DNA from 2 places in the Nocardiopsis sp. EMB25 genome. Region 1 is predicted to be linked to the other one. Evidence: riboswitches for the same ligand, from Rfam matches in the RefSeq annotation. Region 1 holds a riboswitch; the other holds the start of a gene.

The links. Region 1 has a riboswitch for cobalamin ahead of KIK06_RS25450 (CoA-acylating methylmalonate-semialdehyde dehydrogenase). Riboswitches for the same ligand answer to the same signal wherever they lie in the genome.
Region 2: it holds a riboswitch for cobalamin, as region 1 does, so the genes downstream of both, KIK06_RS23730 (ribonucleoside-diphosphate reductase subunit alpha) here and KIK06_RS25450 (CoA-acylating methylmalonate-semialdehyde dehydrogenase) in region 1, are expected to answer to the same signal.

Annotation. Positions count from the first base shown of each region.
Region 1 is NZ_JAMTDN010000001.1:5,709,896-5,717,260, forward strand. It holds gene KIK06_RS25425 (sensor histidine kinase) at 1-1,185, opposite strand, end outside; gene KIK06_RS25430 (DUF418 domain-containing protein) at 1,329-2,537, shown strand; gene KIK06_RS25435 (MoaD/ThiS family protein) at 2,642-2,926, opposite strand; gene KIK06_RS25440 (WD40/YVTN/BNR-like repeat-containing protein) at 2,928-4,031, opposite strand; gene KIK06_RS25445 (TetR/AcrR family transcriptional regulator) at 4,465-5,052, shown strand; cobalamin riboswitch at 5,181-5,367, shown strand; gene KIK06_RS25450 (CoA-acylating methylmalonate-semialdehyde dehydrogenase) at 5,583-7,109, shown strand; gene KIK06_RS25455 (acyl-CoA dehydrogenase family protein) at 7,120-7,365, shown strand, end outside.
Region 2 is NZ_JAMTDN010000001.1:5,351,128-5,358,492, reverse strand. It holds gene KIK06_RS23735 (ribonucleotide-diphosphate reductase subunit beta) at 1-848, opposite strand, end outside; gene KIK06_RS23730 (ribonucleoside-diphosphate reductase subunit alpha) at 988-3,537, opposite strand; cobalamin riboswitch at 3,690-3,882, opposite strand; gene KIK06_RS23725 (hypothetical protein) at 4,188-4,760, opposite strand; gene KIK06_RS23720 (NYN domain-containing protein) at 4,787-6,538, opposite strand; gene KIK06_RS23715 (sigma-70 family RNA polymerase sigma factor) at 6,736-7,365, opposite strand, start outside.

The DNA.
Region 1 (7,365 bases):
TACGACCCACCCCCGGGTCCGGCCCGGCGGACCGGCGGTCAGTTCTCCGCCGAGCAGCCTGGCCCGTTCGGCCATGCCGACCAGACCGTAACCGCCGCCCACCTGGACCCCGGCTCCGCGCCCGTCGTCGTGGACGCGCAGGCGCACACCGTCGTCGAGCACCTCCACGACCACGCTCACCCGTTCGGCGCCGCGCGCGTACCGCAGCGCGTTGGTCACCGACTCCTGGGCGATCCGCAGAATCGCCGTGCCGACGGCGGGCGGCAGGTCCGCCACGCCGCCGCTGGTGTGCACGCACACCTCGGGACGCCCGGGCCGGGCGGGAGCGGCCAACCGGGTGAGCCCCTCCGCGGGGTTCGGGTTCAGGGGGGCGTCCTCGTGTTCCCGCAGCCGGGAGACCATACCGCGCATGGACTCCAGCGCGCGTGTGCCCGCGGCCTCGATCTCCGGCAGCGCCGCGCGCACCGTCTCCGGGTCGCGTTCGGCGATGTGCCGGAGGGCCTGGACCTGGACCACGATCCCGGTGACCTCGTGGGCGACCACGTCGTGCAGGTCGCGGGCGAGGGACAGCCGTTCGTGCGCCCGGACCGCCTCCACCTGGGCGGCGTGCCGGGCCGCTCGCCACCGCAGGTACAGCCCGGGGGCCACTCCCATCCCGACGAGCACCAAGGCGAGGGAGAGCTGGTTCGACCAGTACGGCTCCCGCAGGTACTCGGACAGGAAGGCCGCGTACGCGGCCGCGGAGACGGCGCCGACCTGCCAGGCCCGGCAGCGCAGGGCCGTGAGCGCCAGCAGGAACAGCAGCGCGAGGACCTCGGACAGGGCGAAGGCGTACCCGAACTGCCCCTTGGGCGGGGACCACAGGACCACGGAGGTCGCCGTCACGGTGAGGGCGCCGCCGAGGCCGAGGAGCGCGGTCGAGGCCGCCCGGGTACGCGGTGGGAGCGCGACCAGGCAGAGGAGGACGAGCAGGGTGCCGGACCCCAGCGTCAGGACGTAGAGGGAGGTGACCGGCGGGCCGAGCCAGTCGCCGACGGGGTGGAGGGACCGCACCGTGTTGGCGAGGTCGAGGGGCCAGACCAGGAGCAGCAGGGCCGCCGCGCTCCACGCGACGAGCCGGGGCAGCCCGCCGTCGACGTGCGAGAGGTGTTCGGTGATGCGGGCGAACGCCCTGTTCAGCGCCATGGTGATCAGGCTAGGCAGGAACGCCGTGCGCGGCCTCGGCCGAAAGGATGAGACGGCGCGCCGCGGGGGTCGGCGGATCGGTCGATGCGCGGCGGAGGGTGCGCGGGCGAGGGTTGACGGGTGCCTACCAAGGAGGGGAACCCGTGACCGAAGTCCATGCCCGACCCGTACCCCAGGCGCCGCCCGTTCCCCGGGTGGCCTTCCTCGACGTCGCGCGGGCGCTCGCGATGATCGGCGTGGTCATGATGAACGTGACGGTCATCGTGTTCGCCGCCGAGCGTGCCGGGGAACTCGCCCCGAGCACGCTCACCTCCGCCGTCGACACCGGCGCCACGCTGCTCATGTCAGGCAAGGCCAGGGCCATGCTCATGGTGCTGCTCGGGGTGGGAACCGTGCTCGCGTGGCGCGGCGCGGCCCGGCGCGGACAGCGCCCCATGGTGGTGATGGTTCGCCGGTACGCCGTGCTCGGACTGCTCTTCGGGGTCCCGCACCTGCTCGTGTTCGACGGTGACATCCTCACCCACTACGCGATCACCGCGGTCGTCCTGGCTCCGATGATGCCGGTTCTGCTGTCCGGAACGCGGCGGCGTCCTCTGGCCGCGGCCGTCCTGCTCTTCGCCCTCGCGCCGGTCGTCGAACTCCTGATGCCGACGGGTGGCGCGTGGATCCTGGTCTCCCTCGTCCCGCAGACCCTCGCGTTCTTCTGCGTCGGCGTGTGGCTGGCCCGCCGCCCCGAACTCGACCCGGAGCACCCGGGGGAGCCCTCGCGGCTGCCGGTCCGGATGATCTGGACGGGGCTCGCGGGCCAGGTGGTCGGTCTGACCGTCATGTTCGCCTCCGACCTGCTGTTCCCGATGGAGGTGGACGCCGACGGCGTCCCCGTCCACCTCGGGGCCGACGGCCTGCCGGTCACGCACCCGGGTTCGGACGCGCTCGTCTCCCTGGGCGGTTCCCTCTCGGGGATCGGCGGCGCCCTGTTCTACCTGGGGCTGGTCTGGTGGCTGGTCAACCGAGGGCGTGCCGTCTCGCGGGTTCTGGGCGCCCTCGCCCCGCTCGGCCGGATGACGCTGACCGTGTACCTGGGCAGCACCGCCGTGTTCCTGCTGGCCATGTCCCCCTTCGAGGGCGAGGTCACCCTTCTCGGCCAGTACGCCGTCGCCGTCGTCTACTTCGTCCTGACGGCGGTCGGCGCCCACTTCTGGATGGGGCGCTTCCGCCTCGGCCCGCTGGAGTGGGTGTGGCGCTCCCTCACCCACCTCCGTCCGATGCCGATGCGGTGGGACGCCGGCAGGGTTCCGCCAGACGGGTCGAGCCGCGAGCGGGGAACGAGCGTGCATCGGGCCGCGCCGTAGGCGTCGGTTGAGGGTGGTGGCGGGCGAAGACGAGGATGAGGAATCCCCGCCTTCGGGGCGTCCGAACCCGGGCCGAAGCGGAGCGCAGGCCCGCAAGACACCGCTCAACCGCCCGCCACCGAGGGGAGGAGGCGGACGTCCGCCCCGTCGGGGACCGGGGCGTCCAGGCCGCCGATGCCCCGGCACTCGTCCTCGTTGACGAACACGTTCACGTACCGGCGGAGCGCGCCCCGCTCGTCGCGGATCCGCCGGTCCAGCCCCGGATGCCGTGCGGTCAGGGCGTTCAGTACGTCCCGCAGCCCGGTGCCGTCGTCGACCTCGACCGGAACGTGGGCGGCGCCGTCCGCGTCCGCGCGAAGGAGCCCCGGCAGGTGGACCGTCACGCGCATCTCACACCTCCACGGCGCGCACGCACAGGACGTCGGGCAGGTGGGCGGCCACCTGGTGCCAGCGGTCCCCGTCGTCCGTGGCGGCGTAGACGTCACCCGTCCGGGTGCCGAAGTAGAACCCCGGCACGTCCGCCCCGTCCGTGCAGGCCGCGTCGCGCAGGACGATCCCGAAGTAGGGCTCCTGCGGCAGGCCCTCGGTGACCGGCCGCCAGCTGTCACCGCCGTCGTCCGTGCGGTACACGCCCAGGCGGTCGCCGGGCGGCAGGTGCACCTCCTGGCTGATCACCGGGAAGGTGAGCGCGGTTTCCGGACGGCTCGGGTGCGTGACCACGGCGAACCCGAAGTTGGAGGGCAGGCCCTCCTCGATGGACGTCCACCCCTCCCCGGCGGGGTCCGCGCTGCGGTAGACCCCGTGGTGGTTCTGGAGGTAGAGGACCCCGTTCGGTGCCGCCGCGACCTTGTGGACGCACTGGCCGTACTCGGGCTCCTCGTCCGGGAGGAACACGGCCGAGACGCCCTTGTTCGCCGGTGTCCAGGTCGCCCCGGCGTCGCGGGTCTGGTAGACACCGCCGGTGGACATGGCGACGGTCATGGCCTCCGGAGCGCGGTCGCCCGCCCCCAGGAGCCCCGGCAGGATGGTGTGGATCGCGCCGCCGCCCGCACCGGGGAACCAGTCCGCGCGGTGGGGGTGGTCCCAGAGGGGACGCACCAGCCTGAAGCTCAGTCCTGCGTCCGTCGACCGGAAGAGGGCGTGCGGTTCCACACCCGCGTACACCGTGTCGGGCTCGGGCCCGAACGCGAACTGCCAGACGCGGGTGAACGAGGCGTCGGTGTCCTCGGGGAAGGCGATGGGCGCGGTGCCCGGTTCGTGCCACGACGCCCCGTTGTCGTCGCTGTACCAGACACTCGGGCCGAAGTGTGAGCTCTCGGCTCCGGCGAGGATGCGGCCGGAGCGCGGGTCGACGCCGACGGCGTACACCGCGCTCATGCTCGCGTAGTCGGCCGCGTCCAGCCGGTGGGGGCCGGTCACCTCCCATGCGCGCCGATCCTCGCTCTTGGCGGTGAAGAGCCCCTTGCGCGTACCGATGACCAGGAGATACGTCATAACCAACTCCAGGGTGTGATGCAGGTCTCCCACTGTGGCACAGGGGGCCGTCATTCTGGGGGAGGTCGCGTGAACTGTGCGGTGCGCCTATAGTTAGGAAACTTAACTATTTTGTTGGGTGGAGAATTTTGGTCGGCTGACAAAATGGTCGGCCCATCGGTGGCATAACCTGCGTGAGTGGGGAACCACATTCCACGTCGGCTCCGGCCGGTCTCCGGAAGGCGGTTGTCACCCGGCGTCGGTTCTGCAATAAAATTCCGGGCCAACCGGAACATGTGCGTAGGGTCCCCGGCTGAGCCCGACGCCCGTGTCCGCAACCAGATCGGCCAAACGACTTCCCGCTACCCAGGTGCTCACGGAGCGTTTTGGGACCAGAGTACTTATGGTCTCGAGTCTCACGGAGAACCGGGTTCCCACTCGATAGGGTTGCCTCATGCACCACCCCCCGGACACGCTCCACGCCCGTAAACGGCGTAAGGCCCGCGCGTTGATCGTGTCGGCCGCCTTCCAGCTCTTCGACGAGCACGGATTCGACAACGTCACCGTCGCGGCGATCGCCGAACGCGCCGAGGTGGGGCGTACCACCTTCTTCCGGTACTTCGGGGACAAGCAGCAGGTGCTGTTCGCGGACGACGCGGATGAGATCGAGCGCGTGTGTGCCCACGTGCGCGAGAAGGCGTCCGCCTCGGTGGGGGACGACCTCGGTGCCGCGGTCGGACTCCTCCGCGAGGCGGGCGTCCGTCCGCACACCTCCCTGTCGCCCGATCACGCGGCGGTGCTGATGCGGCTGCTGCGTGAGAGCGACGACCTCAAGTCCCGCCACCTCCTGGTGCAGCAGTGCCGGGCCGACAAACTGGCGAACGCGCTCATGGAGGTCGGTGCGACGGAGGCCGTGGCCGTCCTGGCCGCTCACGTCGCCATGGCCTGCGAGCTCACCGCGATGCGCCTGGCGGAGGGGCCGGAGGCCGTTCCCGCCCATCTGGACGAGGCCCACGAGCTCCTCGCGGGGCTGGACCGGTAGCGCCCCCGGTCAGGCGCGCCGACGCGCGTCCGTCCGTCTCCCCGTCCCGGGCCGCCGACTCCGGTTCCACCCAGAACACCCCCTCGACCCGTGTGGCCCGGGTCACACTCCCTGGGCCCTGGATTTACTTGGACGTCCAACTATATGGTGGGCGTCACAGAGCCGCGGTGCAGGGAAGCCGGTGGGAATCCGGCACGGTCCCGCCACTGTGTCCGGGAAGCGCTCGCCCAGACGATGCCACTGGCGTCAGCCGGGAAGGCGGGGAGAGCGCGCTGATCCGGGAGTCAGGATACCGGCCGCGGCTGTCGACAACCGTGTGATCCACGAGGATGGAGCGAGCACGCATGGCACCGGTACGCGCCCACGCGACCCGGCCCGGGCACGGAACGCCGCCCGGGCACGCGATCGGGCACGACCGCTGAACCCGGCGACCCGACACCACGGGCCGCCCGGCCGGCCGCGCACCATCGCGGCCCCGTTCCCCCATGCCCCCGTGCCCCGCTCCGCCTCCAGACGAGAGCTGGTGCGCCATGGTCAGTGAGACCCACGAACCCAACGAGCCCCGCGAACTCACGCACTTCGTGCATGGAAAGCACGTCCCCGGGCGGTCGGGCGCCTTCGGCGACGTCCACGACCCCAACAACGGCACCGTGCAGGCCCGCGTCCCCCTCGCCGACCGGGCCGAGACCGAGGCCGTCATCGCCGACGCCGAGGCCGCCCAGGCCGAGTGGGCCGCCTGGAACCCCCAGCGCCGCGCCCGCGTCCTCCTCCGCTTCCTCCAACTCGTCGACGACGAGCGCGACACCCTCGCCCGCCTCCTGTCCGCCGAACACGGCAAGACCGTCCCCGACGCGCACGGCGACATCCAGCGCGGCCTGGAGGTGGTCGAGTTCGCCGCCGGGATCCCGCACCTGCTCAAGGGCGAGTTCACCGACAACGCCGGGACCGGGATCGACGTCCACTCCCTCCGCCAGCCACTGGGCGTCGTCGCGGGCATCACCCCGTTCAACTTCCCCGCGATGATCCCGCTCTGGAAGGCCGCCCCCTCCCTCGCCTGCGGCAACGCGTTCATCCTCAAGCCCTCCGAGCGCGACCCCTCCGTCCCGCTCCGCCTCGCCGAGCTCTTCCTCGAGGCGGGGCTGCCCCCGGGCGTGCTCAACGTCGTCAACGGCGGCAAGGAGACCGTCGACACCCTGCTCACCGACCCCCGCGTGGCCGCCGTCGGGTTCGTCGGCTCCACCCCCATCGCCGAGTACGTCTACACGACCGCGACCGCGCACGGTAAGCGGGCCCAGTGCTTCGGCGGGGCCAAGAACCACATGATCGTCATGCCCGACGCCGACCTCGACCAGGCCGTGGACGCCCTGCTCGGCGCCGGTTACGGGTCCGCGGGCGAACGCTGCATGGCCGTGTCCGTGGCCGTCCCGGTCGGGCGGGAGACCGCCGACGCCCTGGTCGCCCGCCTCACCGAGCGCATCGGCGCCCTCCGCGTCGGGCCCTCCCACGACCCCGACGCCGACTTCGGCCCGCTCGTCACGCGCGAGGCCCTGGAGCGGGTCGAGCGCTACGTGGACCTGGGCGTCGAGGAGGGCGCGGAACTGGTCATGGACGGGCGCGGGCACACCGTCCCCGGATACGAGGACGGGTTCTTCACCGGCCCCAGCCTCTTCGACCGGGTCACCACCGACATGCGGATCTACCGCGAGGAGATCTTCGGCCCCGTGCTCTCCGTCGTGCGCGCGGACACCTACGAGGAGGCCCTCCGCCTGCCCAGCGAGCACGAGTACGGCAACGGCGTCGCGATCTTCACCCGCGACGGCGACACCGCCCGCGACTTCTCCCAGCGCGTCAACACCGGCATGGTCGGCGTCAACGTGCCGATCCCGGTCCCCGTCGCCTACCACACCTTCGGCGGCTGGAAGCGGTCCGGGTTCGGCGACCTCAACCAGCACGGCCCCGACTCGATCCGGTTCCACACGCGCACCAAGACCGTCACCTCCCGGTGGCCGTCCGGGGCCAAGGAGGGCGCCAGCTTCACGATCCCGGTCATGCGCTAGGCGGCCCCCGTTGAACACACTCACCGAGGACCAGCTCATCCTGGCCGAGACCGCCCGCGACTTCGCCCGCGAGCACCTCGCGCCGCACGCCGTCGAGTGGGACCAGGCCAAGCACTTCCCCGTGGACGTGCTCCGCAAGGCCGCCGAACTCGGACTGGGCGGCGTGTACGTCGGCGAGGGGTCCGGGGGCTCCGGCCTGACCCGCCTCGACGGCGCCATCGTCTTCGAGGCCCTGGCCACCGGCTGCCCGTCCATC
Region 2 (7,365 bases), 360 kb from region 1:
TAGGCGACCTCCAGCTCACAGGCCTCCGCGAGCATCGTGCGGACCTCGGCCTGGAACTCCTCGGTCCACAGGTGCGGGTTCTCGATCTTGATCTGGTTGATCACGTCGATGCCGAAGTTCAGGTGGATCGACTCGTCGCGCAGGATGTACTGGTACTGCTCGGCGATGCCGACCATCTTGTTGCGGCGGCCCAGCGACAGGATCTGCGCGAAGCCCGTGTAGAACCACATGCCCTCGAAGATCACGTAGAACGCGACCAGGTCCCGCAGGAACGCCTGGTCGGCCTCCGGCGTACCGGTCCTGAAGTCGGGGTCCTCCAGGTTCTGCGTGTACTTGAGCGCCCACGCGTCCTTGGCCGTGATCGACGGGATCTCCCGGTACATGTTGAAGAGCTCGCCCTCGTCCAGGCCCAGGCTCTCGCAGATGTACTGGAAGGTGTGCGTGTGCACGGCCTCCTCGAAGGCCTGGCGCAGCAGGTACTGGCGGCACTCCGGGTTGGTCAGCTGGCGGTACACGGCCAGGACGATGTTGTTGGCCACCAGCGACTCGGCGGTGGCGAAGAAGCCGAGGTTGCGCTTGAGCATCAGGCGCTCGTCCTCGGTCAGCCCGTCCTTGGACTTCCACAGCGCGATGTCGGCCTGCATCGCGACCTCGGTCGGCATCCAGTGGTTGTTGCAACCCGCCAGGTACTTCTCCCACGCCCACGTGTACTTGAGCGGGAGCAGCTGGTTGACGTCGGCGCGGGCGTTGATCATCGCCTTGTCGTCGACGTTGACGCGCTCGGCGTCACGCTCGATCTCCCCGAGACCGCTGGTCGCGCTGGCACTGTTGTCGGCTGCTGTGGTCATGCTGCGGTCGCTTTCCGTGTCTCCGGCCGGGCCGGACGTTGGTGTTGCGTGATGTCTGGGGCCGGGGCCCGAACCGGGGCCGCCCACGACGCGCGCGGACGGCCCCTCGGTTCGTGGCTCCCCGACGGGGTGGGGCCCGCTACTGGCAGGCCTCGCACTCGGGGTCCTCGATGGAGCAGGCCTGGCCGTCCACGATCTCGAACTCGTCCTCACCGGCGGCGGTGGGCGCGGGGCTCGGAGCGGGGCTCGGGCTCGGCGAGGGGGAGGGAGACGGGCTCGGCGCGGGGGCCGGGGCCGGGGTCGCGGACACGGCGTTGAGGCGCCCGTCCGTTCCCTTCAGCGTGCTCTTCTCCACGTGGGTGGCGCTCTGCGAACGCAGGTAGTACGTGGTCTTCAGACCCGAGCGCCACGCCCGACGGTACAGGGCGTCGAGCTTGCGACCGCTGGGAGCGGCCATGTACAGGTTCAGCGACTGAGCCTGGTCGATCCACTTCTGGCGGCGCGACCCGGCGTCGACCAGCCAGTTCGGGTCGACCTCGAAGGCCGTGGCGTACAGGGCCTTGAGGTCGGCGGGAACACGGTCGATGGCGCCCAGGCTGCCGTCGTGCATCTTCAGCTGCGAGACCATGTCGTCGTCCCACAGGCCGCGCTCCTTGAGGTCGCGGACCAGGTACGGGTTGACGACGGTGAAGTCGCCGGACATGTTCGACTTGACGAACAGGTTCCGGTAGACCGGCTCGATCGACTGGCCCACACCGGTGATGTTGGCGATGGTCGCGGTCGGGGCGATCGCCATCACGTTGGAGTTGCGCATCCCGGTGGCGCGCACCCGCTCACGCAGCGAGTCCCAGTCCAGGGTCTCGCCCCGGTCGACGTCCAGGTCACCGCCCCGCGCCTCGGCGAGCGCGCGCAGCGAGTCGATCGGCAGGACGCCCTTGCTCCACAGCGACCCGTCGAAGGTCTCGTAGGAACCGCGCTCGGCCGCGAGCTCCATGGACGCCTCGATGGCGTAGTAGCTGATCAGCTCCATGCTCTCGTCGGCGAAGTCGACGGCGCCCTCGGAGGCGAACGGGGTGCGCAGCTTGAACAGCGCGTCCTGGAAGCCCATGAGGCCCAGACCCACCGGACGGTGGCGCATGTTCGCGCGGCGCGCCTCGGGGATCGTGTAGAAGTTCACGTCGATGACGTTGTCGAGCATCCGCACGGCGGTGCGCACGGTGCGGCGCAGGCGCTCGGCGTCCAGGCCGTTGGGGCCGGTGTGCTGGGCCAGGTTGACCGAGCCCAGGTTGCAGACGGCGACCTCGTCGGCGCTGGTGTTCAGCGTGATCTCGGTGCACAGGTTGGACGAGTGCACGACACCCGAGTGCTGCTGCGGGGAGCGCAGGTTGCACGGGTCCTTGAACGTGATCCACGGGTGGCCGGTCTCGAACAGCATGGTGAGCATGCGGCGCCACAGGTCGACGGCCTGGACCTTCTTGAAGACCTTGATCCGCCCCGCCTCGGCCTCGGCCTCGTAGTGGGCGTATGCCTCGGCGAACTCGGTCCCGTACTTGTCGTGCAGGTCGGTGACCTCGTCCGGCGAGAACAGCGTCCAGGAGCCGCCCTCCTCCACACGCTTCATGAACAGGTCCGGAACCCAGTTCGCGGTGTTCATGTCGTGGGTGCGGCGACGCTCGTCACCGGTGTTCTTGCGGAGGTCGAGGAACTCCTCGATGTCGATGTGCCAGGTCTCCAGGTAGGCGCAGACCGCGCCCTTGCGCTTGCCGCCCTGGTTGACCGCGACGGCGGTGTCGTTGGCGATCTTCAGGAACGGGACGACGCCCTGGCTCTTGCCGTTGGTGCCGCGGATGTGCGAGCCGAGGCCGCGCACCGGCGTCCAGTCGTTGCCGAGGCCGCCCGAGTACTTGGACAGCATCGCGTTGTTGCTGATGCCGTGGAAGATCGAGTGGAGGTCGTCGCCGACGGTGGTGAGGAAGCAGGACGACAGCTGCGCGCGCACCGTCCCCGAGTTGAACAGGGTCGGCGTGGAGGCCATGAAGTCGAACGAGGACAGCAGCTCGTAGAACTCGATGGCGCGGGCGTCGCGGTCGTCCTCGTTCAGGGCCAGACCCATGGCGACGCGCATGAAGAACGCCTGCGGCAGCTCGTAGCGGACCTCGTCGCTGTGCAGGAAGTAGCGGTCGTAGAGGGTCTGGATGCCGAGGAAGGTGAAGTTCTCGTCCCGCTCGGGGCGCAGGGCGGCCCCCAGGCGCTCCAGGTCGAACGTGGCCAGGGCCGGGTCGAGCTGGCCGAGGTCGATGCCGCGGCCGACGTAGGCGGCCAGGTAGGCGGCGTAGCGGTCGGCCATCTCGGACTGGCTGGCGGCCTGCGGGGCGCCCGCGATGAAGGTGAGGGCCTCGCGGCGGAGCTTGTCCAGCAGCAGGCGGGCGGCCACGTAGGAGTAGTCGGGATCGACCTCCACGAAGCTGCGGGCTGCCATGACCAGGGCGAGCTCCACCTCGGCGTCCGAGATGCCGGGGTAGAACCCGCGGCGCGCCTCGGTGAGGACCTTGTCCGCCGAAACACCGGTGAGCCGCGCGCAGGCCTCGGTTACGACGTGCTCGATCCGGTCGACGGCGGCGGGGGGCGCGCCGTCGTGGGTCGGCTCGGGCCGAACGGATGCGGGCACGGCCTCGACGTCAAGGGTCATACAGCGGCTCCAACCTCGGTAGAAGAGTCCCGGCGGGGAGGGACACGAGAAACACGGCCACGGCACACCGGTGGTCCGACACGCTGAGTGCGCGTGGTCACGTGACCGGTGGGTCGCGGTGGCCCGCTCTCGAAGCCCCGTCGTCGGCGCACGGTCGGTGCGCGCTGGCGGCAGGTCCTCGGGCTCACGGGCGCCCTCCTGACCGTCGCTCCCCGGGGGTCACTCGGGGGAGTCTCGTGTGCGACGCAGATCGATCCCGCTCACCGCTGCGGGGCAGCCCCGGATTCACACCGGGTTCCCTCTTGCCTCACCCCTGGGGGGTGAACCACCAGCGGGAGAGATACTACATCTAGGGGATGGGGCGTTGGAACACCGCAAGATGATGGCGTGTCATCGATTTTCTGGCCGCGGCGACCATGGCTGAGGGCACGCCCGAGACGTGGTATGGGGCGCGTCGATCCATCTGCTTCGTGGGGGTTTCGCTCACCGATCCGGGGGTGTTCGCGACCGCGACCGGACACAGCCTAGGGGCCCGCGAGGGGTGTGACGCACCAGGCGCGTCAGAAAGCTCACGACCGCGTCGCGGGTCACGTCGGGGGCGCGCTCCGGACCCGGCCGACGACCGGCGCCCGGACCGGGCCCGCCGGGGGTCAGTCGCCGTCCAGCAGGCCGTCCAGGTCGTCCTCCCCCAGTCCCAGGTCGGTGCGGATGCGGAAGCGAATCCTCAGGAGCTCGTCCAGCAGGTCCCGCACGTACGGGGAGGCGGTGGCGTCCAGATGCGCGCGGATCCCGGCGGTCGCCCAGCGCTCAGCGCCCCCGAGGTCGTCGTGGGCGTAGAGCACCTCCGCGATGTGCACGTGGGTGGGCAGCCCCAGCAACGACTCGTTCTCCAGGCGTTTGAGCTGCGCATAGGCCCGGTCTGCCTCGTCCAGTTGCAGCAGGGCGCCCGCGCTCAGGGCACGCGCGTCGATCACCGTCGGGCCGCCGTCGTCGATCGCCCGTTGGTAGGCCGCGCACGCGTGCTCGTACTCCTGGGCGATCTCCCACTGCTCCCCCGCGCGGACGAACAGTTCGGCGCGGGTGATCTCGCTCCCGGCGTCCACACGGTTGGCCAGGTCCTGCAACTGGGCGGCGACGGGGCCGTGCTCACCCGACCGGACGGCGTGGAACTCCATACGGTCGAGATCTGCCGTCGTCACGTGGGTCAACCGCATCGCCCCCATCCCCTACTCGCACTCCCACGCGCCGATCAGGGCCTGGCGCGCTCCAGTGCCTGCCAGAACCCCTGGCGCAGTCCGTCCCGGACCTCGTCCCTCAACAGGTGGTCGATCGGCAGCGAAGAGCCCTGGAGCAGACGCGCCTCCAGGTCGGAGGGCATCCGGGGTCTCCGGGCGAGAACCGCCTCGACCCACAGGGCGGGCGCCTCGCGCGCGATCGACTCCGCGAAGTCGTTCCCTTCTTTGCGTGCGACATGCACCGCATCGTCAACGGTATGCGCGGCGGCGCGTGTCTGCTGGGGATATCCAGGACTGGAACCGGGTTCCTGGTGTCCCCGAGGATCGAAGCGTTCGTCGTGTTCGGGACCAGTACGTGGCGGACCCCCGTATCCGGGAGCCGCCCCGCCGCGGCGGGCGGCGTCAGTTTCCGTACTGGTCCCATAGGTAGGGTTTGCGTCGTTCGCACCCCCGAAACCCGCATTGTCCCCCGGACCGAAGCGTGGGTCCGCCTGGGGCGGCGGCCCGCTTCTCTGCGGCGGCGGGTGGCCCTGGGGGTTGTCGGAGGCGAAGGAGCGCTGCGGCCCGGTTCCCCCCGCGAAGGACTGCTGGGGCCCCGTCCCACCGGCGAACGGCTGCTGCGCGTCGGCCGCGCCCGCGAAGGACTGCTGGCTCCCCGTCCCGCCCGCGAAGGACTGCTGTGGCCCCGTGCCGGCCGTGAACGCGGGCTGGGGGCCCGCCGCGGCATGGGTGTTGGCACCGGGCTGCGGGGAGGCTGGTCTGCCGGAAAGGCCGTATCCGTTCTGCTCCGCGCCCCGCACCGGTTGGTCTCCGGGAGGATAGACCCCCTGGCCGTTCTGCCCGCCGGGTCCGGTCGGCGACGGCGTCGTGCCCGGGTAGGCGCCGTTGCCGTTCATCGGGGTCTGGGCGCCCGAGGGGAAGCCGTTGGCGTCGATCGGGCCCGGTTGCCGGGTGTCCGTGGCCGGACCGGCGAGGTGGTCGCCGCGCTGCTGGGCGAGGGACCGCCGCATCGCGCGCAACTGCTCCATGGCACTGCCCTGCGGAACGGGCTGGGGCCCGGTTCCCGCGAAGATCCCCTCCAGACCGCCGCCCGTGGTCCCGGCGGGCTCGACCCGGCTGCCCCCGGGCTGGGCCTCGACCGGCTGGCGGGGGGTCTCGGGAGCCGACCGGGCACGGCCGTTCGCGAACGGCGTCGTGGTCTTGGCCGCGTTCTCCTGGGAGGATCCGCCGCTGGTGAGCAGGTTGACGTGTGGGCGCAGGTGACCGGCGCCGATCTCGATGAGGTCGTCGCACTCCCGGCGCAGGGTGCGGGAGATGGTCCAGTTGCCCTCGACGGAGATGTGCACGACGGTGACGCGGACGCCCAGGTCCTGCACGTCCGCGACGACGGACGCCATGTCCTCGTCACCGCTCACCAGGACGGCGTCGCACAGCACACCGGTGCGGGCCAGGGTGGTGAGATCGCGTTGGACGTAGCTCTCCACTCCCTCGCGGCGACCGGGCCGTATCCGGGCCGCGCGGAACTTGATGCCGGGGATGTCGGCGATGCCGTCCTGTTCCTGGGTGCGCCGGTCGTCGGCGACGGCCTCGTACCAGTAGCAGCGCAGGAGCGGCAGGCCGGTGCGATCCCGCGCCACCTCGTTGAGGAACTGGACGAGACCGGAGTAGTCCCAGGAGACGGAGTCCCGGTTGCGGGTTCCGTGTACGGCCATCGCGCCGTCCGCGAGAAGGTATCCCGCGTCGACGAACAACGCGCAGCGGTCCACGTGACACCGCCCCCTTCCCTGTTGATTCTGGGGCCATACCCATGACCGGGCCACAGCCTAGCCAAGTCTGTCTCGTTTTGCGTGCCAGCCGCGAACACCCACCGTTACGGTCACGCTACGCATGAACGAACATCCGAGGTGACTCGGGCTTTCCGCATCCCACGCAGCGTGACCGGGATGTCATGCCGAGTCGGGCCTCAGGTCCGCATGGGCGCGGTCAGCGCGATCACACCGACCACCAAGGCATCCTGCTGGGAGTGGATTCGGATGTCCGATTCCCGTCCGAGTACTGCGTCGAATCGGACGACGTCCGTCCCGAACGCGGCGGGGTCCCCCACCGCCCCGCGCGCGGAGCTGACGAAGGCGTTGCCCGCACCCGCGCGTCCGCCGTGCGGCGCGAGGACCGTCCCGTCCACCGTCACCGAGTCCCCGGCCAGGCCCGCGTCCCCCTCCCAGGCGACGACGTCCACGGTGGAGGGCACCGCCGCGGGCAGCAGCCCGGAGACCGGGAAGCCGGCCCCGCCGCCCCGGAAGACGACGTCGGCGTGGTCCAGGACCATCGCCTGGTTGTAGGACCTGACCTCGGGGTCCTCCATCACCACGACCAGGCTCCACCCGGAGTAGACGCCGCGGCCCTCGACCGAGGGGACGTCGGCGACCCACCACTCACCGCCACCGTGGGCGCGCACGATGTCGGTGACGTCGGTGAAGGCCTGGTAAACGGGGTACCCGGGCAGGTCGGCGACGTGGACCTCGTCCGCCGCGACGGTCCGGTACTCGTCCGCCGCGGGCCCCTTGATCCGCGCGGTCGGCGTCTGCGGCCGTCC